4 regions of the Acidovorax sp. GW823-FHT02H02 genome follow, and region 3 is predicted to be linked to each of the others. Evidence: predicted binding sites of a transcription regulator. Region 3 holds the regulator's gene; each other region holds the start of a gene.
What was found. Region 3 encodes LexA, which represses DNA repair genes until DNA is damaged. Its sites were predicted from a motif close to ACTGTATNNNNATACAGT; they were not measured.
Positions count from the first base shown of each region.

Region 1 (7,142 bases), on a different contig from region 3:
TTGATGGCGCTGCTGGTGCCGCCCATGCCCCGGCGCGTGAGGGCGCGCACGCGGGCTTCGAGCTCCTGCAGGCTGAACGGCTTGGCCATGTAGTCGTCGGCGCCGTAGTCCAGCCCCTTCACGCGCTCGTCCACGCTGTCGGCGGCGGTGAGGATGAGCACCGGCAGGGCCGAGCCCCGGCTGCGCAGGCGCTTGAGCACCTCCAGGCCGTGCATCCTGGGCAGGCCCAGGTCGAGGATGAGCAGGTCGAACTCGTTGTTGGTCATGAGCGCGGCATCGGCCTCGCTGCCGCTGGCCACATGGTCCACCACGGCGCCCGATCCGCGCAGCGTGCGCAGCAGGCCATCGGCCAGCACCTGGTCGTCTTCGGCAATGAGGATGCGCATGCGGGGTCTCCTGGTGGGGGGCAGCGGTCTGGCGCCGCGCCTGTGCCACGATTTTAGGCGGCGCAGCCCCGCAAATGCTGCGCACTTTGCCGGGAGAACGCGGCGGTGGCGCGCTGCCCCCCCCGGCCACCGCTGCCTTTCAGCGCGGATCGGTGGCCAGCAGCTTGTGCACCAGGGCCTGCAGGTCGGCCTGCAGGCGGGCCATGCCCTCGGGGTGCTGCGCCAGCGTGTGCTCGTCCATGTAGAGCTTGCGGTTGATCTCGACCTGGATGCTGTGGCGCTGCTGCGCCGGGTTGCCGTAGCGGCGCACCAGCTCCACGCCTTTGTACGGGTGGTTGTAGTCCACGCTGTAGCCGCAGCCGCGCAGGTGCTCGCAGATCAGGGCCGCCAGCGCCGGGCTGGCCGTGCTACCGTCGCGGTCGCCCACCACGAAGTCGGCATGCACGAGGCCCGGGAATTCCGTGGCAAAACGCCCGGCCACCGCGGGCATGGAGTGGCAGTTGAGGTGGATGCTGTAGCCGTGGCGCGCATGGGCCGCGTCGATGGCCGCGCCCACCGCCGCGTGGTAGGGGCGCCAGCAGCGGTCGATGCGTGCGCGCACCTCGGCCACGGACAGCAGGCGCTGGTAGATGGGCTCGCCGTCGTCGGTGAACTTCCAGACCAGGCCCTTGCCCAGGCGCACCTTGCTGAGCACCTTGGGGTCGGTGGAGAGGGGTTCGGTCCATTCACCATCGAGCAGCGTGGTGTCCAGCTCGGTGGTGTCGCGGTTGGCATCGAGGTAGATGCGGGGGAAATGGGCCTCGATCCAGGCCACGCCGAGCGCGGGGGCAAAGGCGTAGATCTTCTCGACATGCGTGTCTTCCGCGCGGCGCAGCGTGGCCAGGTCGAGTGCGGAGCCAAAGTCGGCGGGGTACTGGGTGCCGCTGTGCGGGGAGTCGAGCACCAGCGGCGTGGTGCCGGGCTGGTGCGACACCATGCGCACGGGCGGCGTTGCGCCACCGGGCGAGCCCGTGGCACCGGGCTGGGCTTGCTGGAAGCGGTGGTTGATGAGTTTCAAGGCTGCATGCATAGGCAGAGTGTGCTGAATGGGGGGCGGCCGGCCTCGCCGCCCGGACCCGACAGACCCCATGGTTATTCCTGTGCCTGTCCGGCTGTGGCCGTCGGGCCCGCAGGCCCGTACTGCGATCAGTCGAGGCTGACCTTGGCGAATGCCGCCACGCCCTTCATCTTGTCGATTTCGCGGGCGATCTGGGCCGTGAAGGCCTTGGGCGTCGTGCCCGAGGGGTACAGCCCCTGCGCGGCCAGCCGCTCACGCACGGCGGGCTCCTGCAGGGCCTGGGCCACGGCCTGCTGGATGCGATCCACCGCCGCCGGCGGCGTGCCGGCCGGCGCCACCAGGCCAAACCACGACGGATCGTTGTTGGCGGCATGGCCCAGTTCGCCGTAGGTAGGCACATCGGGCAGCACATCCAGCCGCTGGGGCCACGAAACGGCCAGCGCCTTGACCTTGCCGGCCTTGACGTGCGGCAGCGACGAAGCCACCTGGTCAAAGTACACCGCCACCTGGCCCGCCAGCACGTCGTTGATGGCCGGGCCCGCGCCACGGTAGGGGATGTGCACCATCGAGGTGCCTGTGCTGCTCTTGAACAGCTCGCCCCACATGTGGCCGATGGTGCCGTTGCCCGGCGTGGCATACGACACCTTGCCGGGGTTGGCCTTGAGATATTTCACCAGGTCGGCAAAATCCTTGACGGGCAGCGCCTTGGGGTTGACCACGATGACGCCCGGGGCCTTGACGATCTCGGTCACGCCGACGAAATCCCTGGTGGGGTGGTAGGGCAGCTTGCTGTACACGGCGGGGTTCACGCCATGGGTGGACAGCGTGGCCACGCCGATGGTGAGGCCGTCTGCCGGGGCGCGGGCCACTTCCGCCATGCCGATGGAGCCGCCCGCACCACCGCGGTTTTCCAGCACCACGGGCTGCTTGAGGATGCGGGCCATGGCGTCCTGCAGCGTGCGTGCCGTGATGTCGGTGGCGCCCCCGGGCGGAAAGGGGACGATCATGCGCAGTGGCTTGCCCTCCTGGGCAAAAGACATTCCAGGCGCTAAAGATACGGCAGCCAATGTGGCCAGCAGGTGACGGCGTTGCATAGCTTGTTTCTCCTTTGAGATGCACCGAGGTTAACGAAAGGGACGCCATTGACCAAGCAATGAATATGCCTGATAACATTCCAATCTGGAATGTTTTGAGTACCACCACCATGTCGCTGCGCCGCCTCGCGCCCCCGCTGCACCTGCTGCGCGCGTTCTCCACCGTGGCGCGGTTCGGTGGCGTCTCGCGCGCCGCCGAGGCGCTGCACCTCACGCAGAGCGCCGTCAGCAAGCAGGTCAAGGACCTGGAGACCTGGGTGGGCGTGCCGCTGTTCGAGCGCACCCGCAAGCGCCTGGCCCTCACCCCTGCCGGCGAACGCTACGAGAAGGCCGTGCAGGCCGTGCTGCTGCAACTCGAAGCCGCCACGCTGGAGCTCATCACCAGCGACGACGGCGGCGGCGCGCTGCACCTGTCGAGCCTGCCCACCTTTGGCGCCAAGTGGCTCATTCCACGGCTGCCGCAGTTTCAGCAGCAGCATCCGCAGGTCACGCTGCATTTCGTGCCCTATGTGCACAGCTACAACTTCGAGCGGCCCGAGCTCGACTGCGCCATTCTGTTTGGCGATGGCCACTGGCCTGGCGCCCACGCCCACTACATCACGGGCAACGACGTGGCGCTGATCGCCCCGCGCGCCAAGGTGGCCGACTGGCCCATCCATGCCCCGCGCGATGTGGCGCGCCACACCCTGCTGCGCCATGTGACCGTGCCCGAGGCCTGGCTGCGCTGGAGCGAGACGCACGGCGTGCCGGGCGCCATCGACCCGCTGGCCGGCCCGCAGTTCGACCAGTTCCAGACCATGATCCGCGCCGTGATGGCCGGCATGGGCCTGGCCCTGGTGCCGCGCTGCCTGGTGCAGGACGAAATCACCGCCGGCCTGGTGCGCGAGCCGCTGGCCGATTCCGCCCAGCGCGGCGGCTACCAGAGCGATGTGGGCTACTGGCTCTGCTACCCCGAAGGACGCACGCAGCTGCATGCGCTGCAGTGCTTTCGGCAATGGCTGCTGGCCTGCGCCGCGCCGGTGGGTGCTCAGGCGCCGGCGTCGCCGCCCGCGTAGGCCTCCAGCCCAATGGCCACCACGGTGGCCACGTCGTGGCCCACCTCGGCGCGAAACTCTGCCTCGGCCTGCGCCACCGCGTCCCGGAACGCCTGCAGCCAGGCCAGCCCCGTGGGTGTGAAACACACCCGGCGCGCGCGCGCATCCAGCGGATCGGCCGCGCGCGTGACCAGCCCCCAGGCCTCGCACTGGTCCACCAGGTGGGCCATGGCCTGCTTGGTCATGCACGCGCGCTGGGCCAGGTCGGTCAGGCGGTCGCCCGACAGCGCAAGATGCCGGGTGATATGCACATGGGCAGCGGTCACCTGGTCGCGCGCCGCTAGGTTGGACAAGGCCAGCGGCACCTCGACATTGCGCGCCATGAGCTGCAGCACCCGGGCATCGAAGCGGCGCAGCGCGCTGCCCATGAGGCGCCCGAGGTGGGTCTGGCGCCAGCGGTCGTCTGGCCCCTGGGAAGGCGCAGGGGAAGCGGCGGCAGGGGAAAAATCACTCATGCCAAATTGTCAGGCAAACTGACCAAAAATTGCTTTGTTTTGATTTCACAGCGCGCATAAACTACTGTTCAAGCATCCAGCCTGTGATTAACCGCAGAGCGATGCCAGCATCCAACCTGTTGTTTTTCAAGGAGTTTCTCATGGACGTCGCAGTCAAAGGCACCAACCCCGCATTGCCCGCAAACGCCGAAAAGGCCAAGGCCCTGGCCGCCGCGCTCGCCCAGATCGAGAAGCAATTTGGCAAGGGCACCATCATGCGCCTGGGCGAGGGCGAGGTGATCGAGGACATCCAGGTGGTCTCCACCGGCTCGCTGGGCCTGGACATTGCCCTGGGCGTGGGCGGCCTGCCGCGCGGCCGCGTGGTCGAGATCTACGGCCCCGAATCCTCGGGCAAGACCACGCTCACGCTGCAGGTGATTGCCGAGATGCAAAAGCAGGGCGGCACCTGCGCGTTTGTGGATGCCGAGCACGCCCTCGATGTGCAATACGCCCAGAAGCTGGGTGTGCAGCTGTCCGACCTGCTGATCAGCCAGCCCGACACCGGCGAGCAGGCGCTCGAAATCGTGGACAGCCTGGTGCGCTCGGGCGCCGTGGACCTGATCGTGGTCGACTCCGTCGCCGCCCTCACCCCCAAGGCCGAAATCGAAGGCGAAATGGGCGACAGCCTGCCCGGCCTGCAGGCCCGCCTGATGAGCCAGGCGCTGCGCAAGCTGACCTCCACCATCAAGAAGACCAACTGCATGGTCATCTTCATCAACCAGATCCGCATGAAGATCGGCGTGATGTTCGGCTCGCCCGAAACCACCACCGGCGGCAATGCGCTCAAGTTCTACGCCTCGGTGCGCCTGGATATCCGCCGCACCGGCACCATCAAGAAGGGCGACGACGCCATCGGCAACGAAACCAAGGTGAAGGTGGTCAAGAACAAGGTGAGCCCGCCCTTCAAGACGGCCGAGTTCGACATCCTGTTCGGCGAAGGCATCAGCCGCGAGGGCGAGATCATCGACATGGGCGTGAACGCCAAGATCGTCGAGAAGGCCGGCGCCTGGTATGCCTACAACGGCGAAAAGATCGGCCAGGGCCGCGACAACGCCCGCGAGTTCCTGCGCGAGAACCCCGACCTGGCCCGCGAGATCGAGAACAAGGTGCGCGAGAGCCTGGGCATCGCGCTGCTGCCTGCCGCCCTGCAAGCCGCACCCGCCGGCAAGCCCGCCAAGGGCGAGAAGGAAGACAAGTAAGCAAGGCAAGCAGCTGGCGCTTGTCCGATAAGCGCCAGTAGCCATCCATAGCAGAGCATCACCGCCATGGGCTTTGGCACCCTTTCCCTCAAGGGCCGCGCACTGCGGCTGCTGGCCCAGCGCGAGCATTCGCGCGCCGAGCTGGCCACCAAGCTGGCGCGCCATGTGCAAGAGGGCGATGACCTGAACGCCGTGCTCGACGAGTTGCAGGCCAAGGATTTCATCAACGCCGCGCGCGTGGCCGAATCGCTGGTGCACCGCCGCGCCGCGCGGCTGGGCACGCAGCGCCTGGTGCACGAGCTGCGCGGCAAGGGGCTCGACGATGATCTGGTGCGCGCCACGGCCGAACGCCTGCGCGCCACCGAACAGGAGCGCGCCCAGGCCGTCTGGCGCCAGCGCTTTGGCCGCGTGGCCACCGATGCGCAGGAGCGGGCGCGGCAGATGCGCTTTCTGGCCGCGCGCGGTTTTGCGGGCGATGTGGTGCGCCGCGTGGTGCAGTGCGGCAGCCCGGACGAAGAAGTGGAGTGAAAGCGCGGGAGAGGTTGCGGCAATCCTCCGTGGCCGGCTTCACCGCAGAATTGAAACCAGAAAAGCCGAAAGCACCTTGCCGATAAGCGCCGCCAGCTCTTCAATAATGCGCAAATCCGTCGCCGAATCTGCCCATCCGCTGTGCAACGCTCCGCAGCCGCGGGGCCTGCCGGCTCACAGACCCAGCATCAACTGCAGGTTTTGCACCGCCGCACCGCTGGCACCCTTGCCCAGGTTGTCGAGGCGGGCCACCAGCACCGCGTGGCGATAAGTTTCATTGGCGAACACGCGCAGCTCCAGCCGGTTGGTGTCGTTGAGCGCGGTGGGTTCGAGCTTGCCGTCTTCGGTGGGCGGCAGAACGCTCACCCATTGCGCAGGCGTGTTGCTTTGCGCGTAGTGCGCCGCCAGCGCGTCGTGCAGATCGGCCGCCTTGGGCTGGCCCGGCAGCAGATCCAGGTGCAGGGGCAGTTGCACCAGCATGCCCTGGCGGAAGTTGCCAACAGCGGGCACAAAAATGGGCCGGCGTGTCAGCCCGGTGTATTTCAGGATCTCCGGCAGGTGCTTGTGCGACAGGCCCAGCGCATACAGCTCGAACGGCGCCGCCTGGCCCTGCTCATAGGCTTCGATCATGGTGCGGCCGCCGCCCGAGTAGCCACTGACCGAGGGCAGCGCAAGCGGAAAGTCCTTCGGCACCAGGCCTGCATCGACCAGCGGGCGCAGCAAGGCAATGGCACCGGTGGCATAGCAGCCGGGGTTGGAGACGCGCAGCGCCTCGCGCACGGCCTGCGCCTGGCCCGCGGCCAGCTCGGGGAAACCAAACACCCAGCCGGGCGCAGTGCGGTGCGCGGTGCTGGCGTCGATCACCTTGACCTGGCGGCCGGTGGTCTTTTCGATGTCATCGACCATGGCCACGGTCTCGCGTGCGGCATCGTCGTGCAGGCACAGCACCACCAGATCGACACCCGCAATCAGGTCGCGCTTGGCAGCGGGGTCCTTGCGCAACGCAGGGGCAATGCTCACCAGCTCGACCTGCGGCATGGCCTGCAGGCGCTCGCGGATCTGCAGGCCCGTGGTGCCGGCTTCGCCATCAATAAAGATTCTGGACATCGGAAAGCTCCTGCAAGGGGGTGATTGCGCGCTGACCCACCCCTGTAAGCTTGGCACAAGGGATGGTGCATTGCAGCATGATACAGTCGCCGGCTGCCATGTCCCCGCCCGCGGCCAGACAATAGTCCATGGTAAACGGGTAAATACCACCCTTCCCTGAGAGAGACCTCATGAAGATTCACG
Region 1 is NZ_JBXAJH010000020.1:6,170-13,311, reverse strand. It holds gene AC1RDS_RS18300 (response regulator) at 1-386, opposite strand, end outside; gene AC1RDS_RS18295 (N-formylglutamate amidohydrolase) at 526-1,455, opposite strand; gene AC1RDS_RS18290 (tripartite tricarboxylate transporter substrate binding protein BugE) at 1,572-2,537, opposite strand; gene AC1RDS_RS18285 (LysR substrate-binding domain-containing protein) at 2,648-3,592, shown strand; gene AC1RDS_RS18280 (MarR family winged helix-turn-helix transcriptional regulator) at 3,565-4,086, opposite strand; gene recA (recombinase RecA) at 4,227-5,324, shown strand; gene recX (recombination regulator RecX) at 5,391-5,852, shown strand; gene argC (N-acetyl-gamma-glutamyl-phosphate reductase) at 6,027-6,959, opposite strand; gene sucC (ADP-forming succinate--CoA ligase subunit beta) at 7,130-7,142, shown strand, end outside.
Region 1: recA (recombinase RecA) is a predicted target of LexA. The motif match lies at 4,150-4,167, and genes of this name have one in related genera.

Region 2 (7,142 bases), on a different contig from region 3:
CCATTAACAATTTGGCATTGCAGCGGTATGGGTGGAAAATCTCCGAAATCGTCAGAAAGTTGCGCTACTGACGTTTTTTCTTCAACGTTGTATAAGTGGTGAAATGGTCTTCTCGTGGCTTTCATTTGCTTCAGATGTGTGTTGGTAGAATATTTATTCGTGTGTATTTTGAATGCAACGTCATAGTGAACGAGTTGTGTGTTTAGCGCAGAATTTCGCGGACGCGAAACTGCCCCGACCCTCATGCGCGCGCGATAGGAACATCCTCCCACCGTGTGGTGTATTGCGGTGTGCGCCGCAGCTGCTTCATTCCCCATGTTCGGGCTTTGTTGCTTGCGCCAGTGCTGCCGATGTGCACGGTTCCTTTGCCATACCGGCCGTTCAGCGCGTCTACCGAGGTCATCAGTTTTGACCGGTCACGGCCAGCAACTTCCTCAAGGTCCAGTTCCCCCTGCAGCACGCTGCCGGGCACAAGATCGAGCAGCATGACGCCAGCTTTGGAGAGTTGGTAGCCTGGCTGAAAGACTTGCCGAATCCCCATGCTTGCTGCTTGCACAAGGAGAGCCGTGTCGGAAGTAGGGCGCCGCAACGGAACGACAACGGAGCGGTGCATTCGCGGTCCGGGTCTGAATGGGTTTTGGCGATCCATCTACTTGATTGCAGCCCTTTTCAGGTCCAACCACATTGCGCGCAGTGGGCCACGGTAGTACCAAATCAACCCGCACATCCAGTAAAGTGAAAGTGACGCTGGTGCATTGGCCTCGCGCATCAACGCAAGTGCCGCTGGGTTCATGAAACGCCAGTACAACCAGTAGCACCCATCAACGGTAAACCACGTCCAGAACAGCATTGCCGGCCATTGCCGCCACCGTCGCTCAACCATGACGTGCATCGACCATGATGCTGTCAGGTACGCCATAGTCGCCATGATGAAACTGACCGGTATGTCCCAGTCGGGTGCATCGTAGTAAAAGGATCCAACGACCAGCAGCCCAATGCCGATGGCAAGTGTCGCTAGCTTCCAAGGGCGCTGCAGTTCGGTGAACGAGTCCATTTGAATCCGGCTATTGAAAAGTGCTTGCAGCAAAGCTGCGCCGGTTCATGACTGATGCTCCCAAATCTTGGTCTCGAAGTCGTACTCGTATCTGGAAAATGCATCACCCGCTGCTGACGGTATTGCGAGGTAGGGTTTGCCATCCGTTACGCGGTAGATAACCCGCGGCTGAATGAGAGAGGGCGTCAGGTCTGGCAATCGCGATGGGTGCTTTGGCGTGAGTAGTTCCAGTGAGTCTGGATAGTGCCCGGTTTCAAGACGGAAGGACTCGATGGCCTTTGTGATTGGGGCGGCATTTGCCGGAACCTGCTCGTCAACTTTATACACATGGATCAGTGAGGCTATCGGCACCAGCACCATGACCGCCAATCTCCTGACGCCATTCTTTACCGAGTCTTTGGAAAAAATCTTGTGGATCACAAGCAATGGAACGCCAATGACGACAGCGACCATCAGAACACCCATTGAAAATAGCCCTGTTCCATACGTCAAGGCTGGCGCGACCGATAACAACAAGATCCAGAACCAGGTCCAGCGCAATTTCCGAACCCACACAGCCCACAATCGGTGCTGAGTTCCAATCATCGATGCAGCGGACATGCTTGCAGATTGAGTGGTTTGACTTGCCCACCTCAATGCAAGCCACGCCACTGTCCCCAAGACGGCTGCTATTGCACAAAGCTCATACACCGCGTCGTGCGTGACCAGGCCTAGCAAAGGATTCGCCCTTGAGAATGGAAGCAATGGTTGAATGTCAAGGTGGATCAGGCTGTCGAGGGCCACATGGCTCAAGGTGCCGATCAATGCACCGCTCATCAAGGCGGTTTTTGATACAGTTTCTGGCTGAACCAGCCGGTGCAGCCCGTAGTGAGTGACCTCCCGGTTCCAATTCCTCAGCAGGTAGCTGCAAATGCCTCGCCCCACAAGCATCACAAGGCATGCAATGGCCAATGCGCCAAGAATAGTGTGCGTTGGGCCGTGCAGAACGTCGCCGCCGGTCAGCATGCGGACACCAGGTTCAATGTCCATCGCGATCTGAGCCACACCGAACGTCATCACGCTGAAGTGTCGGTTGAAACCCGGCTTCGCAATGAGCGCAACTCCCATATGAAATGGCGTAAAAGGCAATTTCAATCTCCAATTTGAATCTTTAAAAACGCTGCGAATCCTTGGACGGTCTGCGCCGCACTGCGCTGCGTCTGGGTATGGAGCGGCCAAACTTTTGGAAGAAACTTGTCAATGGCGCCAAATATGCTTCTTGGCATGGCGTTTGCCGACGGTGATGATGGGGCCATTGTCACTGGCTTGCACCAAATAGCGAACATCTGAGCATACGTCTCACAAGAAACAAACCAGAAGGCAGAAGTTCATGCGAGCGCCTCCACTGGGTTAAAAACCCAAGGCGACAGCCTGACGTTTGAGGGCTGCGATGTTGCGCTGGCGTTGCTGCACTTCGTATCGTTGCTGCCCCTGATTGTTGCCATCTACGGGGGCCACTTGAAAACGGGATCAATATTTATTGCCAGTGGGGGAGGGCTCAGAATTTCGCGGACGCGAAACTATCCGACCTTCATGCGCGCGCGATAGGAACATCCTCCCACCGTGTGGTGTATTGCGGTGTGCGCCGCAGCTGCTTCATTCCCCATGTTCGGGCTTTGTTGCTTGCGCCAGTGCTGCCGATGTGCAACTGGAGATCCCCCAGCGAATTGCACGATGCCAAGGTTCATGAAGACGGCGATGCGCATATAAAAACTGAAAAACACAAGACAAGCTTACTGTGTCGGCTTTCATCGTCGACACCCTAGACATGAGGCGCAAGCGTGATAGGCGGTCGAACTTACAGGGTAGATCTGTATGCACTGCTAGCAGCTCGCAGAGTTTTGCCTTTAGTAGATGACAGCAATCTGACCAGTAGCGTGCGTTCGAGGGCGAACAACGGATGACTGCAACCGCTGCATAGCTGACCATATAGGAAAACCTTCAACGCCCCAAAACAGCGCCCGCCCATCGTCGGACTTCAGCCTCACACAAGTGGCAATAGAGACTCTCCGCAAAAACGTCGGCTCATTCCCCCACCACCAACATATCATCCCAACAAGTCGTGTAAGCCGGTGACCTGCGCTCCTGCCGCATGGCCCAGCTTGCACGCTCTCCCAGCGCCTCGACCCCTGCGCTGGCCAGCTTCAGCGTCCCCCGCCCGTAGCGCTGATTGAGCTCATCGAGCACCCCCATCAAACGCTCACGGGTGCAGTCTTGGGCTTCCTGTGGCTCCAGATCAAGCTCCCCTTGCCGCAGCTTTGCGCTGTGCAAATCCAGCAGCATGACGCCTGCCTTGATGAATGCGTAGCCCGGTCGGTAGATGCGGCGAAGCCCGGCCAATGCGGCATTGACTACGGGCACCGTATCGCTGGTGGCCCGCAGCAGCGGTACGGTGATGGATCTGGCGTACTGCGGTCCTTTGCGATATGGGCTGGTGTGAATGAACACCAGCACATAGGCGGTGTGGCTGGACTGCCTGCGTAGCTTCTGCGCCGCCATGCTGGCAAACGTGCTCACGGCCTGTTCCAGGTCCGCAAGCCCACTGACTGGCTGCCCGAACGACCGGGTGCAGGCGATTTCCTTCTTAGGTGGCGGTTGATCGTCCAGTCCTATGCACGGCATGCCTTGCAGCTCTCGCACCGTGCGTTCCAGCACCACGGACCAACGCCTGCGCACGGTGGCCGGATCGAGCCGAGCCAGGTCCAGCACAGTCTCAATGCCTGCAACCTTGAGCTGGGCCGCGATCTTGCGCCCCACGCCCCAAACCTCTCCCACATCAGTCGAATCCAGCACCGCATCCAGATCTTCACGGGGCAATTGCGCGAGGTTGCACACCTGGGCCAATTTCGAGGGGTAGGAGCCGGGTTTGCGTTCAGCCGTCTTGGCCACATGGTTGGCCAGCTTGGCGAGGGTCTTGGTATGGGCGATACCGACGCCGCAGGGTATGCCCACCCACTGCAACACCCGGGCACGGATGGCATGGGCTCGTTCGGTCATGTCGCCCCGGATGCCACTGAGGTCCACAAAGCTCTCGTCAATCGAATACACCTCATGGCGGTGACCCAGCGCAGCCACCAGGCTGGCCATGCGGTCAGACATATCGCCATACAGCGCAAAGTTGGCCGAGAGGGCCACCAGGCCCGCCTGGTGTTCCAGGTGCCGGATCTCATGCCAGGGATGGCCCATGCGCACCCCCAGTTCCTTGGCCTCGTTCGATCGGGCAATGGCGCAGCCATCGTTGTTACTCAGAACGATCACCGGGCGATGCTGCAGGTCCGGCCGGAACACCCGTTCACAGCTGACGTAGAAATTATTGCCATCCACCAGCGCGTACACAGGGGGCCTCCAGCCGTGCTTAGAGCGCCTGCTCGGGTTGATTGTCGAGACGTGTCATAGAACCGGGCACCATCGGATTCAGTTCTGGAACCGCTTGACGCTGGCGAGGACGACACCCCAGACCTCGATGGTCTGGCCCTCCTGGGGAATGATGTCCGGGAATTCCGGGTTGGCTGACAGCAGCTTGAGCTTGCCGACACGCAGCCACAGCTTCTTGCAGGTGAAGGCCCCATCGACCACTGCCACCACGATATGACCATGGCGCGGCTTGATAGCGCGGTCCACCAGGATCACGTCGCCGTCGAAGATGCCCTCGTCGCGCATCGAGTCCCCCCGCACGCGTAAGGTGTAGGTGGCCTGGGGATGCACGATGATGTGCTTCAGAACATCAATCCGCTCTGCCTGAAAATCCTCTGCAGGCGACGGAAACCCCGCACGCACGCTCGTGTCAATCTCCAGTGCCGTCAGTCCAGGGGCATAGGGCACAGGAGTGGAGCAGGAAGAATGGAGAACCGGGTGCATGGGGAAGGGGAGCCAGGACAGGCGAACAAGCTGCAGACACAAATACTGTTGTTATATCCAGTATATTCCCTGCTGCAGTTCTCGGGCCATGTCCGACTGGAATGGTTTGCCCATCTTTTAAGCGCTGCGCTGCAGGCCAGTACTGGCGCAGGATGGGCGGGTTATCCCAGGAACTATCCACAGCATTGACCCCGTGCATTGGGGACAACGACACACCACACAACGACAGGACAGGGCATGTGCAGCCACTACCAGGGCATCCAACGACCCGAGACCTATCGGGAGATCTTCAAGGCTGAGCCTCCTGCCGCCCCAGGCAAGGAGGACATGTGGCCCTGCTACCAGGGCAGCTTCATCCGCAGGCACCCGCATGCTGATGTGGGCGATGAAGCCGTCCCAGCCCATGAAGCCCTGATAGGACAGTTCGGACTGGTGCCACACTGGGCTGACGATCTCAAGCTGGGTCGCCACACGTTCAATGCCCGGTCCGAGACAGTGGCCACCAAGCCCAGCTTCCGGGATGCATGGCGTCAAGCCCGCCACTGCATCATCCCGGCCATGGCCATCTATGAACCGGACTGGCGTTCGGGCAAAGCCATTGCGACCCGCATCAGCCGTGCGGATGACCAACCCATGGGGATCGCCGGGCTGTGGGACCAATGGAAATCTCCGGGGGGTGAGACGGTACACAGCTTCACCATGCTGACCATCAACGCAGACCGACATCCCTTGATGAACCTGTTCCACAAGCCCACCGATGAAAAACGCATGGTGGTGATTCTGGAACCGGAACAGTTTGAAGACTGGCTTCAAGCACCCGCGACCCGTAGCATGGAATTCCTGCGACCCTTCCCAGCCGAGGGCCTGCGGGCGGGATAGAGCCCGAGCAATCTTTCCAAAAGCATGGGGCACTTCGCCCCCATGCATTGATCCAGCATAAACCAACCGATTGAAATGAAACAGACCGCGTTATGGGCGCGCATGTTGCGCCTGACTGCAATCCTGGCACTGACCGTAACCAGCGCAGCCCATGCCCGGCTCCCCGTCTTTGAAGCCCTGGACAGTGCATCAGGACATCCGACCCGATTTGCCCAATGTCCCCAGTTCTTCGTGGATGGCAAACCACCCGCCATACCGGCACGTCCCAAGCTGCGCGAGCTTTGCTACGAAGCCTTTGCAATCTTGCACAGCGGGGAGACCAGGACGCCGGTCTATGTGGCGCAACGCCTGAATCGCCAATCCATCGAGGACGCTGACGAGAAGAGAGCGACCAAGTTCTTTGCTGACGCGCGCCTTCCCCGAGGCGAGCGTGCCGAACTGGAGGACTACAAGCGATCGGGTTACTCCCGTGGCCACATGGCCCCGGCAGGAGACATGCCGACGCCGACAGCCATGGCCCAGAGCTTCAGCCTAGCCAACATGGTGCCGCAGGATATCCAGCACAACGGTGGTGCCTGGGCCAAGATCGAGCAGGACACTCGCCGGTATATCCGGCGGGCCAAGGGCGATGTGTTCGTGATCACCGGGCCGGTGTTCACCCCGGAGAGTCCCCACATCGGTAACAACGGGGTCAGGGTTCCAGCCTACCTGTTCAAGCTGGTGTACGACCAGCATGACAACCGGGCCTGGGCGCATTGGCAGGAGAACCGGGAGGAGGAGCGGGTCGGCAGGCCCATCACCTACGAGGAGCTGGTAAAGCGTACGGGGGTGGAGTTCTTGCCGAGACTTGCGGGCTCACAACCGAATTGAGGGTGTTTTGCACCTCTGGTGAATACCGCCCACAATGGGGCGTCCCTGGTCGGACCGCCAACACAATGTCGATCGAAGGTGCAACATGACGGGACCGTCAACTGATCAGCTCTCGAACCAGTTTGATTTGCAGGGCACTCCTGCAGGGGGCACGCGTTAAACAGCGCTTGAGCCTGCTCGCATCAACCGAGCCGTTAGTACGATGAACTCCGGACCCGCGCGGAAGCCCGCGAACAGGCAACAGAGAGAAGAAATAATGAGGGCTATCTTCATCGACTTCGATGGCGTATTGCACCCAGCCGGCGGGCCTGCAGGGTCCTGTCTTCCCTTCGAATGGCTCTCTGATCTGGCAGCCATTCTCAGCTCGCACCCGGCGATTCGCATCGTGGTGCACTCCAGTTGGCACCTCACATACCCACATGAAGAGATCCGCGAGTTCTTG
Region 2 is NZ_JBXAJH010000008.1:40,106-47,247, forward strand. It holds gene AC1RDS_RS10390 (hypothetical protein) at 1-125, opposite strand, end outside; gene AC1RDS_RS10395 (DUF4113 domain-containing protein) at 242-649, opposite strand; gene AC1RDS_RS10400 (hypothetical protein) at 650-1,054, opposite strand; gene AC1RDS_RS10405 (hypothetical protein) at 1,100-2,188, opposite strand; gene AC1RDS_RS10410 (DUF4113 domain-containing protein) at 2,625-2,774, opposite strand; gene AC1RDS_RS10415 (Y-family DNA polymerase) at 3,119-4,429, opposite strand; gene AC1RDS_RS10420 (LexA family protein) at 4,508-4,951, opposite strand; gene AC1RDS_RS10425 (SOS response-associated peptidase) at 5,189-5,830, shown strand; gene AC1RDS_RS10430 (DNA/RNA non-specific endonuclease) at 5,906-6,700, shown strand; gene AC1RDS_RS10435 (HAD domain-containing protein) at 6,957-7,142, shown strand, end outside.
Region 2: AC1RDS_RS10420 (LexA family protein) is a predicted target of LexA. The motif match lies at 4,996-5,013, and genes of this name have one in related genera.

Region 3 (7,142 bases):
TCAACAAGGCCGCCGTCGACGGCAAGGGCGTGGATGCGGTGGCCCGTGCACTGGGCCAGGCGGCCAGCGCCGGCCGCGACAGCGTGGTCATCATCAGTGCAGATGCCACGGCGCCCCATCAGGCGGTGGTGACCGTGATGGAGGCCGCGCGGCGCGTGGGCCTGAGCCAGATCACGTTTGCAACGCAGTCTTCGGTGTCGGCCCGCACAGGCAACGGCCGCTAGCCACGATGGCTGCCGCAGGGCCGCAGCCGCCCTCCTCGCCTTCCCCCGCGGTCAAGCCGGCCGCTGGCGGCCTCCAGCCCACGGGGCTGGCACGCATCTGGCGCTCGCGCGGGCCTGCCGCCTGGGCCTTGTGGCCACTGTCCCTGGCCTACGGCGCGCTGGTGGCACTGCGGCGCGCGTTGTACCAGCTGCGCGTGCTGCGCACAGAACACCCGGGCGTGCCGGTCATCGTGGTGGGCAATGTGATTGCCGGTGGCGCGGGCAAGACCCCCGTGGTCATTGCCCTGGTTCGGCATTTGCAGGCACAGGGCTGGCAGCCGGGCGTGATCTCGCGCGGCTACGGCCGCATCACCCGCGACTGCCGCGCGGTACACCCCGACAGCCCGGCCCTGGAAGTGGGGGATGAACCTGCCCTGATTGCCCGCGCCACCAAGGCACCCGTTTTTGTGGCGCCCCTGCGCATCACGGCGGCGCGCGCGCTGCTCACCGCCCACCCCGGCACCGACATCCTGGTGTGCGACGATGGCCTGCAGCACCTGGCCCTGGCGCGCGACCTGGAGATCTGTATCTTCAACAGCGACGGCGTGGGCAACGGTTTTTTGCTGCCCGCCGGCCCCCTGCGCGAGCCCTGGCCCAGGCGGGTGGACTGGGTGCTGCACGCCGGCGCGCCCCCCGCCGGGAGCGCGCCCAATTTTGCACTGCAGCGCAGGCTGGCACCCCATGCATTGCGCGCGAATGGCCGGCAGGTGCCGCTGGCCTCGCTGCGTGGCGACCCGGTGCATGCCGTGGCGGCAGTCGCGCGGCCCGAAGAATTCTTTGCCATGCTGCGGGCGCAAGGCCTTCAGCTGGCAGGCGCCGAAGCCCTGCCAGATCACGATGACTTCAATGGCTGGAAGCGTTTTACTGATAAGCGCTTGACACTGATTTGCACTGAAAAAGACGCTGTCAAGCTCTGGCCTTTGCACCCCGATGCGCTGGCGGTGCCACTGGAGCTCTGGATCGATCCCGCCTTCATGGCCGCCCTCGACGCCCGGCTGTCGGTGTGGCGGACCGCGCCGCTATCATCCCCCTCTGCCTGATTTCCGGAAAACGCCGCCATGGATCCCAAACTGCTTGAATTGCTGGTCTGCCCTGTCACCAAAGGTCCGCTGACCTATGACCGCGAGCGCCAGGAACTGGTGTCGCGCAGCGCCCGCCTGGCCTACCCCGTGCGCGACGGCATTCCCGTGCTGCTGGAAAACGAGGCGCGAACCCTGACCGACGAGGAACTGGAGGCGTGAGCCCCGCCACGGCCACCGGCTTCACGGTGCTGATCCCGGCGCGCATGGCATCGAGCCGTCTGCCCGACAAGCCTCTTGCCGATATCGCCGGCCTGCCCATGGTGGTGCATGTGGCCCGCCGCGCCGCGCAAAGCGCTGCAGCCCGCGTGGTGGTGGCGGCCGACGATCCGCGCATCCTGCAGGCCTGCCAGGCCCACGGGGTGCAGGCCCTGCTCACGCGCACCGACCACGCCAGCGGCAGCGACCGGCTGGCAGAAGCCTGCACCCAGCTCGGACTGGACGGCGATGCCGTGGTGGTCAACGTGCAGGGCGACGAGCCCCTGATGGACCCCGCGCTCATCGATGCCGTGGCGGCCCTGCTGCCCGCCCGCCCCGAAGCCAGCATGGGCACGGCAGCCCACGCCATCCACACCCTGGCCGACTACGAGAACCCCAACGTCGTCAAGGTCGTGCTGGATGCGCGGGGCCTGGCCCACTATTTCAGCCGGGCACCGATTCCGCACGCCCGCGACCACGCGGGCCAGTCCTGGTGGCAAGGCGCCGCGGCCCAAGCCGCACCGGGCGTGGCGGCCCTGAACGGGTTCGCACCGCTGCGCCATATCGGCATCTACAGCTATCGCGCCGGATTTTTGCGGCAGTTTCCTGGCCTGGCCCAGGCGCCCACCGAGGCGGTGGAAGCGCTGGAACAATTGCGCGCCCTGTGGCATGGCCACCGCATTGCCGTGCACATTGCGGCTCAGGCTCCCGGCCCGGGCGTGGACACGCCCGCCGACCTGCATCGGGTGCGCGCACTGCTGGCCTGAAACCACGGCAGCCACCCCTTGGCTGGGGACCCTCGCCGTAAGCCAGGGCGAGGCATGCACATGCTATCCTTGCCCGCAAAGAAAGCACTGCGTCTTGGGCCTTCGTTGCGCCTACTGCCAGCCGTGCCAGCCGATTTCTAACCTTCGAGGATTTCCATGAGACTGATTCTGTTGGGCGCCCCCGGTGCCGGAAAGGGCACGCAAGCCACGTTCATCTGCCAGAAATACGGCATCCCGCAAATCTCCACCGGCGACATGCTGCGCGCAGCCGTCAAGGCTGGCACGCCGCTGGGCCTGCAGGCCAAGGCCGTGATGGATTCGGGCGCCCTGGTCAGCGACGACATCATCATCGGCCTCGTCAAGGAACGCATCACGCAACCCGACTGCGCCCAGGGCTTCCTGTTCGACGGTTTTCCCCGCACCATCCCCCAGGCCGACGCCATGAAAGCCGCAGGCGTCAAGCTCGACTACGTGCTTGAAATCGATGTGCCGTTCGACGCCATCATCGAGCGCATGAGCGGCCGCCGCTCGCACCCCGCCAGCGGCCGCACCTACCACGTGAAGTTCAATCCACCCAAGGTGGCAGGCAAGGACGACCTGACCGGCGAAGAGCTGATCCAGCGCGAAGATGACAAGGAAGAAACCGTCAAGAAACGCCTGCAGGTCTACAGCGACCAGACCCGCCCGCTGGTGGACTACTACAGCCACTGGGCCAAGGCCGAGCCCGATGCCGCCCCCAAATACCGCGCCATCAGCGGCACGGGCAGCGTCGAAGAAATCACGGCACGCGCAATGCAGGCCCTGGCGAGCTGAACCACCGCGCGATCCGCACCGGCTGGGCCTCCGGTGGGTGCGTTACTGCCGATAAGCGATCACGGCAGCAGATCCAGCATCAGCGAGATGCGTGCCTTCACAGGGGACAGGCCCCGGGAATCGGGTAACGCATCGCCGGGCCTGGGCAACACCTGGCCTTCCGGGCAGCGCGTGGAACGCATGACTTTCACACCAGCCGCCTGCGCGCGCAGCAGCGCTGATTCCAGCACATGATGAAGCGTGCCGTTGCCCGTGGCGGCCACCACAATGCCCTGCACGCCGTCGCGCACCAGCGCGTCCACCAGCGCACCCGTGGCGCCAGCGTAACTCATCACCACCTCGACACGCGGCCATTGCACGCAATTTGCTACCCTTCCAATAGCAAATTGCGCCTCTCCTGATTGTGCCAACGGCCAACCCTGCACCAAACGCACCACCCCCTCCTCCACCCAGCCCAGCGGGCCGGCATCCCCCGAGCTGAATGCATCCACCCGGTAGGGATGCACCTTCTGCACACACTGCGCGCCATGCACCACGCCAGCCGCCACCACCATCACACCCCTGGCCCCCGCAGTCGTCGCCACGGCGACGGCATCGAGCAGGTTCTGCGGGCCGTCAGGTGTCAAGGCCGTGGCGGGCCGCATCGCGCAGGTCAACACTACCGGCTTGCGGGCGTCCAGCACCGAGTGCAAGAACCAGGCGGTCTCTTCCAGCGTATCCGTGCCATGGGTGATGACCACGCCGCGCACCTCGGGATCGGCAAGCGCGCTGGTGCAGCGCTCTGCCAGCACCTGCCACACACTGAACTCCATGTCCTTGCTGTCCAGTTGTGCCAGCTGCTCGGCCTCCAGCCCCCCGCAGGCCACTGCCTGCAAGCCGGGCACCCCATGCAGCAACTGCTCAACCCCCACCTGCGCGGCGGTGTAACCAATGTTGTCACCCCGGGTAGCAGAAGTGCCAGCAATGGTTCCACCGGTTCCCAAGACCACAATTTTTTGACTGTTCACTTGCATCCTTTGAAAAACTGGTGAAAAATACAGTAACTGGATTAATACACAGTTATCTCCACCAACGTGGCACGCACTGGAAACACCATGCTCGACAACCCCAAGCTCACGGCCCGCCAGCAACAAATCCTGGACCTGATCCAGGTGGCTATCTCCCGCACCGGCGCTCCGCCCACCAGGGCAGAAATCGCCACCGAGCTGGGCTTCAAGTCGGCCAACGCCGCAGAAGAGCACCTGCAAGCCCTTGCCCGCAAGGGCGTCATCGAGCTGGTCAGCGGCACGTCCCGCGGCATCCGCTTGCGTGGCGACACAGTGCGCTCCATCAATGCAGCGCGCGGCACCCAGTTCAGCCTGCCCATCCCGGGATTGTCGCAGCTGGTCTTGCCCCTGATTGGCCGCGTGGCTGCGGGCTCGCCCATTCTCGCGCAGGAGCATGTGGACCAGACCTACAGTGTGGAAAACAGTCTCTTCCAGCACAAGCCCGACTACCTGCTCAAGGTACGCGGCATGTCCATGCGCGACGCCGGCATCATGGACGGCGACCTGCTAGCCGTGCAATCCACCCGGGAAGCCCGCAACGGCCAGATCGTGGTGGCCAGGCTCGGTGACGATGTCACCGTCAAACGCCTGCGTCGCACGGCCAGCACCATTGAGCTGCTGCCCGAAAACCCTGATTACCCCGTGATTGTGGTTCAGCCAGGCGAGGTTTTCGCGATTGAAGGCCTGGCCGTGGGCTTGATCCGCAACACCATGCTCATGTAATTCCCCATCCTCTGCTGCGCGCCTCAGGTGGCGGGCGTTTGGCAAGCCCCTGGCGGGTTTTCCAGCCCTGAGAGCGCGCACCCCCTGCAATCCTGCCTGTGCTCAACCCCTGATACATGGAGTTTTCACATGGGACTTGCCTTGTTCGCACTCTCTGCACTATCTCAACCGATTCACACCCTCGCGCAGTGGCTGCACCCCAGGCGCTGCACGCCTGCGCACAGCCCTGCGCACTCGGCTCGCACACCCTGCGTGCGCCACGAAGGTCTTTTGTCCTGCGCGGTGGCCAGCATCGTCCCAGAGGTGGCAGGTTCGGCGTCAGGCAGCGCAGGCTGTCAGCCCGCTGCTCGCATGCACAGTGCGTCTTGCACCACCACCGGGCCGGGCGCCGCAAGCCGTCGAGGCACCCGACGCCCTGTGCGCGTTCTGCATCCGGCATCCCGCTCAGAGGTCGGGCGCATGGTCATCTCGGGCCGCATGGCCGATGTCTGCGCCGAGCTGGAGCGCATGGCAGCTTGCGAAACATGCCACTGAGGTCCATATCCCCAGCTCTGGCGCAACGGGTGCCACAAAACGTTGCATTCTGTTCGAGAGCCTAGGGGCGGCAAGACTTCCGACCAGCCCCCGCCAAGGCACAATGGCGGGATGAATATTGTGATTCTGGATGACTATCAGGATGCGGTGCGCAAACTCCATTGCGCAAGCCGGCTCGATCCCTACTCAGCAAAGGTCTACACCAACACGGTGAAAGGCCAGGGGCAACTGGCCGTGCGCCTGAAAGATGCAGACATCATCGTGCTGGTGCGTGAACGCACCCAGATCACGCGCCAGCTGGTCGAAAAACTGCCACGACTGAAGCTGATTGCCCAAACCGGCAAGATCGGCAGCCATATCGATGTGACTGCGTGCACCGAGCGTGGCATCGCCGTGGCCGAGGGGGTAGGTTCACCTGTGGCGCCAGCTGAACTTACCTGGGCGCTGGTGATGGCAGCCATGCGGCGCTTGCCCCAGTACATTGCCAACCTCAAACATGGCGCCTGGCAACAGTCCGGTCTCAAGGCGGCCTCGATGCCCCCCAACTTCTGCATCGGCAGCGTACTGCGAGGAAAAACACTGGGCATCTGGGGCTATGGCCGTATTGGACAACTGGTGGCCGGCTACGGCCGGGCATTTGGCATGAACGTACGGGTGTGGGGTCGTGAGGCCTCCCGCGCCCAGGCCCTGTCCGACGGATACCAGGCGGCTACCAATAGGGAAGAGTTCTTCTCGCAGTGCGATGTGCTCTCTCTGCACCTGCGACTCAATGATGAAACCCGCGGCATCATTTCGCTGGAAGACCTGTCGTGCATGAAGCCCACCGCACTGCTGGTCAATACCTCGCGCGCTGAATTGATTGAACCCGACGCCCTGATTGCGGCGCTGAACCGAGGACGCCCAGGTTTGGCAGCCGTTGATGTGTTTGAGAGCGAACCCATCCTGCAAGGCCATGCCCTGCTGCGCCTGGAAAACTGTATCTGCACGCCCCACATTGGTTATGTCGAGCAGGACAGCTACGAGTTGTATTTCGGTGCTGCCTTCGACAACGTGGTGAACTACATCAAGGGTACGCCGACGAATATCGTGAACCCGGGCGCACTGCAAGTCCGGCGCTGAGTGCCGGCGCAACCTCCAGTTCCCGCCGTTGTGAATTGAGCAGGCATCCCATAAAAAATGGCTTCCCGAAGGAAGCCATTTTGGTAGGTGGGCAGCACCCAAAGATGCCGCCAAGTTGTCTCTGAATTCAGTTCAGAGGCGTCTTCTTGCCGTCCTTGTACACGTACAGGGTGATGGCGGGGTTCTTCATTTCACCGTTGGGCTCAAATGCGATCGTGGAGGTTACGCCCTTATATTGCGACTTGAGCAATTCAGGGGTATAGACCTTGGGGTCCACCGAGTTGGCACGCTTCATGGCGTCCACGATCAAGTGCGTGGCGTCATAGGTGTAGGGGCTATAGACCTGGAACTGGCCTGGATACTTGGCATCGTACTTGGCCTTCCATGCCTTGCCGCCGGGCATCTTGTCGAGTGACGCACCGCCTTCGGCACACACCACATTGGACAGCGTCTTGGCACCGGCAGCCAGCTTGGCGATTTCGGAGGTACAGATACCGTCACCACCGAAATATTTCACGTTGCCCATGCCCAATTGCTCCATCTGGCGCAGCATCGGGCCGCCCTGGGGATCCATGCCGCCGAAGAAGATCGCATCAGGAT
Region 3 is NZ_JBXAJH010000026.1:9,850-16,991, forward strand. It holds gene AC1RDS_RS19910 (ExbD/TolR family protein) at 1-224, shown strand, start outside; gene lpxK (tetraacyldisaccharide 4'-kinase) at 230-1,303, shown strand; gene AC1RDS_RS19920 (Trm112 family protein) at 1,322-1,504, shown strand; gene kdsB (3-deoxy-manno-octulosonate cytidylyltransferase) at 1,501-2,307, shown strand; gene adk (adenylate kinase) at 2,464-3,120, shown strand; gene AC1RDS_RS19935 (asparaginase) at 3,180-4,133, opposite strand; gene lexA (transcriptional repressor LexA) at 4,215-4,889, shown strand; gene AC1RDS_RS19945 (D-2-hydroxyacid dehydrogenase family protein) at 5,535-6,542, shown strand; gene AC1RDS_RS19950 (branched-chain amino acid ABC transporter substrate-binding protein) at 6,670-7,142, opposite strand, start outside.

Region 4 (7,142 bases), on a different contig from region 3:
GCCCCGGCTGCGCGCAAAGCGCACGATGTCGTGCACGGTCAGGAAGTACATCTCGTACTGGCAGTGCGCAATCAGCGCAAGCTCCTTGTGGATCTGCGCGGCAATCCAGTCGGGCACCCCCTGGGGATAGCGGCCTTGGGCCCCCTCTTGTGCCAGCCACGCCAATGCCTGGGCAGGCGTCATGCCGGCGGGCACGGTCTCTTGCGGGTAACGGTATTTGATTTCATCCAGGCTGAAGCTGCAGCGCGCGGCCACCGTGAGCGTGGCGGCCAGCAGTTCGGGCGGGTAGATGCCGGCCAGGCGCACGCGCTGGCGCAAATGGCGTTCGGCATTGGGCTGCAGCGCAAAGCCGCATTCGGCCACGCTGCAGCCCCGCCGCACGGCGGTGATCACGTCCTGCAGCGGCTTGCGCGAGCGGGCGTGCATGTGCACATCGCCCGCGGCCACCAGCGGCAGGCCCAGCGCCGCGCCCACGCGCTGCAGCGTGGCCAGCCAGAGGCTGTCGTCGGGGGCCAGGTGCAGCTCTGCCGCCAGCCAGAGGTGGGCACCGAAATTTGAACCAAATTGCCCTCTAACAATTGATATACAAGCGCTAACAGCTGCAAAATCAGAAGCATCAAAGCACTCGCGGCGGGGAACGAGCAGCAGCTCGCAGCCCTCCAGGAGATTGAAGGGGCTGCCGGGGCCGACCTGGTATTGCCCCTTGGGCGCCGCCGCCCGCGCTGCGGTGATGAACTCGCACAGATTGCCCCAGCCCTCGCCATTCCGAGCCAGGGCCACCAGGCGCAGCTTTCCCCACGCAAACTCGCTGCCCACGATAAGGTGCAAGCCCCATTCCCTGGCGGCCTCCCAGGCGCGCACCACGCCTGCCACCGAGCATTCATCGGTCAACGCCAGGGCCCGGTAGCCCAGTTGGGCAGCACGCGCCACCAGCTCTTTCGGATGGGAGGCGCCGCGCTGGAAACTGAAGTTGGACAGGCAATGCAGCTCGGCATAGCCCGGCAAGGGCGCAGGGGACGGCACTGTGACAGACGCCATGGCCTTAGAGACTGTTCTCGATCTCGCAGGGGATCGCGTTGGAGCGCAATCGGGATGAGTGGATGCTTCGGATGCGCCGCATGGGCTGGTGCCCATGCAAGCAGCCGGGGCGTCCAATCGCCCGATTTCGCTCCAACCCATCGGGCAGTGGTCTTTGCGGGCGGTCTGCGGCGTTGCGGCGCTTGTGGATAGCCGGGCTATCCACTGCACACCGCGCCTTGCATCCCATCCCGCAAAGACCGCTGCGCGACCCCTGGGAGATCGTGAACAGGCTCTTACCCATAGATGCCGTGCAGGAACCAGCGGTGCGGCTGCGCGGCCGTGAACGCGCTTTGCATCGCGCCCTCCTGCATCGCGCCGCCAGCGGGCGGCACCCACCGCTCGCGGAACACCCACACCAGCCCCGCCACATCGTTGTGCGCCACAAAATAATCGCGCAGCGCCAACCCCGCACAGGAATGGCCCGGGTCGCCAGCGCCCTCGCCTGCGGCCGACCACCAGCCCGCCTCGAACCGGTGCGGCCCCGCCAGCAGGCGCAGCAAGCCGTGGTGACAGGGACGGTTGCCCTGCACCGCCAGCCGCCGGGGTGGGCGCAGCAGCCAGGTGGGCCACAGGGTGGCGTCGGGGGCATGCGTGTCGGCGGCAGGGGTGCCGGGGTGGGCGCGGTCATGGTTCAGCACCTCGGTCGCCGGGCGCCATTGCTGCATGTGCTCGGGCCGGTGGTCGGCCTGCAGCACGGGGGCCACCACCTGGCTGGACCCCAGGCGGGCCGACAGGCGCTCCAGCAACTGGTGCAAGGCCTCGCCTGGCGCTGAAGCCGGGTCGTCACGGCCACCGCCCACAAGATCGCCGGGCGGCAGCAGGCTCGCGCTGCGGTGCGGCAATGGGGCCGACTCCAGCAGGCGCAGCGTGATCTGGTTGACCGGTGCCGCCAGGGCCGTGCGCGCCAGGTTTTCCGACAGCAGGCGCCGCAGGTGCGCCATGTCCTGCGTGGCCTGGGCGGTGCGCACCGGCAGGGCCTGCGTGGGGGCAATGGCCACACCGTCGATGCGCCGCAGGTCGTGGCGCCAGGCCAGCTCCAGCGCCACTGCGCCCTGCTGCCGCGCCTGCAGCCAGCCCTGCAGGGCCGCGAGGCAGCGGCTGGCACTCCAGAGCAGCGCATCGGCCGATTCGGCCAGTGCGGGCAGCTCGGCGGTCAGCACAAACTGCTCGGGCAGCTCCAGCCAGGCGTGGGCTTCGGGAGCGTCGCCCAAGGCCTGGTCCAGCACCCGCAACACCTGGCCACCAAAACGCCTGGCCACCCCGGCACGCGGCAGCGCCCGCAACGCCCCCCAGGTGCGACAACCCATGCGCTCCAGGCTGGCCACATGCGGGCGCAGTGCGGTCAGCGTGTGCAAGGGCAAGCCGTCCACACCCGGCTCCACGCCCTGCCCTGGTGGCACACGCCCCGCCTGCGCCATACGCAACCAGGCCTGCGCCACCAGGGCTGTCGGCCCGCAGCCCCACGCCGTCTGTGTGCCTGGTGGTTGCACCCGCACTTCCCGGGTGGCCGTGTGTGCAGGCGGTCCGCCAGATGCATCGGCCCAGGCCTGCAGCACCTGCGCCCGCAAGGCATCGCGCCCGCCCCAGAGCCGCTCGGTGGTGGACACCTCCAACAGCACGGCGTCGCCATCCACCAGGGCCACGCGCGGCGTAAAGCGCAAAGCCCACCAGCCCGCCGCCGCGGCTTGCACAGCGGCGCCCGGAGGTGCCGCAGGCTCATCGCACCATGGCAACGGCAGTGCGATCCAGTGCATGGCCCCTCCTCTCTGGCGCGCCCCGCCCAGGCGCCAGCACCGGACGCATAGTCAGCGCTGGCACCGCACTGTGACGCACCGCTGTTGCACCGGTCACCCCCTGCGCTGCGCGCCGCCGCGCGGCCTGCGCCGCCAGCACCTGGGCCAGACGGGGGTGGCAGCCCGGCAGATCCAGCCCCTGCACCAGAGGCGGCCCTCGGCGCTTGAGGATCTGCACCTGCATGCCAGGCGATAGGACGGCATCCCCTGGCAGGGCCAGCCCCTGCACCTGCAGCCGCAGCAAGGCCGGCGACGCCTGCGGTGCGGCACGGACCGGGCGAAACACCCACAGCAACTGCTGTTGTTGCGCCGCCGCCAGCTGCAAGCGGCGCAAGGCCGCAGGGAGTGCCTGCGGCAGCCAGGCCATGACGGCCAGCACATCGCGGCAGCGCAGCGCCTGCTCGGCCGCCCAGAGCGCCGCCTTGGCGTTGTCGGGCCGCACGACGCACAAGCGCTGTGCCGGCAACCCCTGCGCCCTGAGCGCCGGGCCAAAGGGCTCGCACGGTGGCGCCACCACCACCACGGCCCCCACGCGCCGAGCCACTGCCTGCGCCAGTGCAGGCAGCACCAGTTGCCATTCGTGCAGGCCCACCATGGGTTGCAATACCTCGCTCATCGCCCCCACGGGCCAGCCACCGCCCGGCAGTTGCGCATCCAGCAGCGCGTATCCGGTGGGCTGCGCGGACTGCGGGCCCGCGCCCAATGCGTCTGCATGCCAGACACCAGGCATGGCGGACGGCAAATCGAGCGCAACCCGCAAAGTGGAGCGTGGCGCAATCATGGTGGTGGCAAGGGTTCAGAAGACAGGAATACTGTGAATATACACAGTATTCCTGTCTTCCACCACCAACCACCCAGCCAGAAGAAAAGAGACGCTTTGGGGCCGCTACAACATGCGCATCACCCCATCGCACCAGTCGGCCACAGTGCTTCACGCCCACCAGAGCCACTTCGGCCAGGCCCACGGCCTCGCCTTGCCACTGTTCGAGCAGATCGCCCTGGTGCCCAGGGTGGGAGCCAGCCGGCCTCGATCAACGCCTTTTGCCATGCCTGCAGCCGGGTGTCGGCAAAGGCGAGCGCGCGGCCGGCCTCCTGCCTGGCGGAGGCCGGCAAGCTTGCCTGGACTGTTTCCACTGCGCAAAGGCGTCCGCCAGCAAAAGGCCCGCTTGCGCGGGCCCGTGCTATGGCAGGTCAAGCAGTGCCTTCAGGGCAGCAGCGTGACACCCGTCTTGGCCTGGAGGGCATCGAACGTGACGCCCGGCGCCAGCTCCACCACCTTGAGGCCCAGCGGCGTCACGTCCATCACGGCCAGGTCGGTGATGATGCGGTCGACCACGCCCACGCCCGTGAGGGGCAGCGTGCACCGGGGCAGGATTTTCAGGTCTTCGGTGCCGTCTTTCTTGCGCGCCACATGCTCCATGAGCACGATCACACGCTTGACGCCGGCCACCAGGTCCATGGCGCCGCCCATGCCCTTGACCATCTTGCCGGGGATCATCCAGTTGGCCAGGTCACCCTGCTCGCTGACCTGCATGGCGCCCAGGATGGACAGGTTGATCTTGCCGCCGCGGATCATCGCGAAGGACTGGTCCGAACTGAAGATGGACGAGCCGGGGATGGTGGTCACGGTCTGCTTGCCAGCGTTGATGAGGTCGGCATCCACCTTGTCCTCGGTGGGGAAGGCCCCGATGCCCAGCATGCCGTTCTCGGACTGCAGCCACACCTCCTTGTCACCGGTGAAGTTGGCCACCAGCGTGGGAATGCCGATGCCCAGGTTCACATAGAAGCCGTCTTCGAGTTCTTGGGCCGCACGGGCGGCCATCTGGTCTTGGGTCCAAGGCATGGTTCAGGCTCCTGTTGTCTCGGTGATCGTGCGCTTCTCGATGCGCTTTTCAGGGTGGGCGTTGAGCACGATGCGGTGCACATAGATGCCGGGCAGGTGAATCTGGTCGGGGTCGATCGCGCCCGTCTCCACCACCTCTTCCACCTCCACGATGCAGGTCTTGCCGGCCATGGCGGCGGCCGGGTTGAAGTTGCGTGCCGTCAGGCGAAACTGCAGGTTGCCCGACTGGTCGGCGCGCCAGGCCTTGACCAGCGACACTTCGGGCACCAGCGAGCGCTCCATCACATAGGTTTCGCCATCGAACTCGCGCAGCTCCTTGCCCTCGGCCACGATGGTGCCCACGCCGGTCTTGGTGAAGAAGGCCGGGATGCCCGCGCCACCCGCGCGCAGCTTCTCGGCCAGCGTACCCTGGGGCGTGAATTCCAGCTCCAGTTCGCCCGCCAGGAACTGGCGCTCGAATTCCTTGTTCTCGCCCACATAGGACGAGATCATCTTCTTGATCTGGTGCGTTTCGAGCAGCTTACCCAGGCCAAAGCCGTCCACGCCCGCGTTGTTGGAGATCACGGTGAGGTTCTTCACCCCCGAATCGCGCAGCGCGTCGATCAGCGCCTCGGGAATGCCGCACAGGCCGAAGCCGCCCACGGCCAACAGCTGGCCATCGGCCACCACGCCTTCAAGGGCCTTGGCTGCGGAAGGAAATAACTTTTTCACCACGATCTCCTTGATAGTTTTGATGCGCTACGATACTACGTACACAGATAAGTAGTACCCCGTAAAGATTTGCACTATGGACGTTGATTACAGACTGGCTTTCGAATTTGCCCCCGTGGGTCTGGTGCTCTCGCGCAACCGCACCATGATGGACTGCAACCGGCTGGTCTGTGAAATGTTCGGCGCCTCGCGCGAAGTGCTGATCGGGCAATCGTTCGAGGTGCTCTACCCCAGCACCGACGAGTACGAACGCCTGGGGGCGCACATGGAACCCATTTTGAACGCCAAGGGCCACTATGCCGACAGCCGCATCATGAAGCGGGCCAACGGCGAAGTGTTCTGGTGCCATGTGTCGGGCCGCGCCCTCAACCGCGAAGCCCCCCACGAATCGGGCATCTGGAGCTTCGAAGACCTCAGTTCGCAGCGCACCGTCAAGGCCGAACTCACGGGGCGCGAACGCGAAGTGGCCGCCAAGCTGCTGGAAGGCCTGACCTCCAAGGAAATCGGCAAGACCCTGGAGATCAGCCACCGCACCGTGGAAATCTACCGTGCCCGCCTGATGCGCAAGTACAACGCCTCCACCGCGGCCGATCTGGTGCACAAGCTGGTGGCGGGAGCATAGGCTCCCCCTGAGTCGCTTCGCGCCTTCCCCCTGAGGGGGACACTACCACTGGCCTGGCCAAGCCAGTTCTACGGGCGACAGGAAGCAGTCCAAGCGCAAGAGCGCACCGTCAGCCCTTTCCATGACCGTCCACCACCTCGGACGCTGTGCGAAAAGCCTCCACCGCGGCCGGCAGGCCACAGTAGATGCTGGCATGCAGCAGCACTTCCTGAAGCTCCTGCTCCGTGGCGCCATTGTTGAGCGCACCGCGCACATGGCCCTTGAGCTCGTGCTGCCGGCCCAGTGCCGTGAGAAATGCCACCGTGATCAGGCTGCGCGTTTTCATGTCCAACCCCGGGCGCTGCCACACATCGCCCCAGGCATTGCGGGTGATAAACTCTTGGATGGGCTGGGTGAATGCCGTGGCATTGCCAAAGGCCTTGGCCACGAAGTCCTCGCCCATGACCTGCTTGCGCGTGGCCAGGCCTTGGTCGAAGTCTTTGGTGGAGGGGGGTTGCTGCGTCATGCGGGCTCTCCTGTTCGATTGGGGCCGCCATGGTATCCGCCTCCATCGTGCGCAAAAAGAAACACCCCCTGCGGCATCCATCAGGACTCGCAGGGGGCGTGGACCATTCGCTCAGACCTTGTCAGGCTTGGATCAGCGCCAGATCAAACCGGTCCAGGTTCATCACCTTGGTCCAGGCTGCAACGAAGTCCCGAACGAACTTGTCGTGCGCGTCTGCACTGGCATACACCTCGGCCAGGGCACGCAGCACCGAGTTGGAGCCAAACACGAGGTCGTTGCGGGTGGCGGTGTATTTCACCGCGCCGCTCCTGCGGTCCCGGCCCTCGAACACCTCTGCGCTGCTGTCCGACGCTTTCCAGACGGTGCCCATGTCCAGCAAGTTGACGAAGAAATCATTGCTGAGCACCCCCACCTTGTCGGTGAACACGCCATGCTGGCTGCCATCGTGGTTGGCGCCCAGCACGCGCAGGCCACCCATGAGCGCCGTCAGCTCGGGCGCCGTGAGCGTGAGCTGCTGGGCCTTGTCGAGCAGCAGTTCTTCCGTGGCGGTGCTGCTGGCAACGCGGCGGTAGTTGCGGAAACCGTCAG
Region 4 is NZ_JBXAJH010000003.1:229,519-236,660, reverse strand. It holds gene AC1RDS_RS04690 (error-prone DNA polymerase) at 1-1,038, opposite strand, end outside; gene AC1RDS_RS04685 (Y-family DNA polymerase) at 1,314-2,834, opposite strand; gene imuA (translesion DNA synthesis-associated protein ImuA) at 2,797-3,654, opposite strand; gene AC1RDS_RS04675 (3-oxoacid CoA-transferase subunit B) at 4,078-4,716, opposite strand; gene AC1RDS_RS04670 (CoA transferase subunit A) at 4,720-5,427, opposite strand; gene AC1RDS_RS04665 (PAS and helix-turn-helix domain-containing protein) at 5,504-6,049, shown strand; gene AC1RDS_RS04660 (carboxymuconolactone decarboxylase family protein) at 6,159-6,554, opposite strand; gene katG (catalase/peroxidase HPI) at 6,676-7,142, opposite strand, start outside.
Region 4: imuA (translesion DNA synthesis-associated protein ImuA) is a predicted target of LexA. The motif match lies at 3,685-3,702, and genes of this name have one in related genera.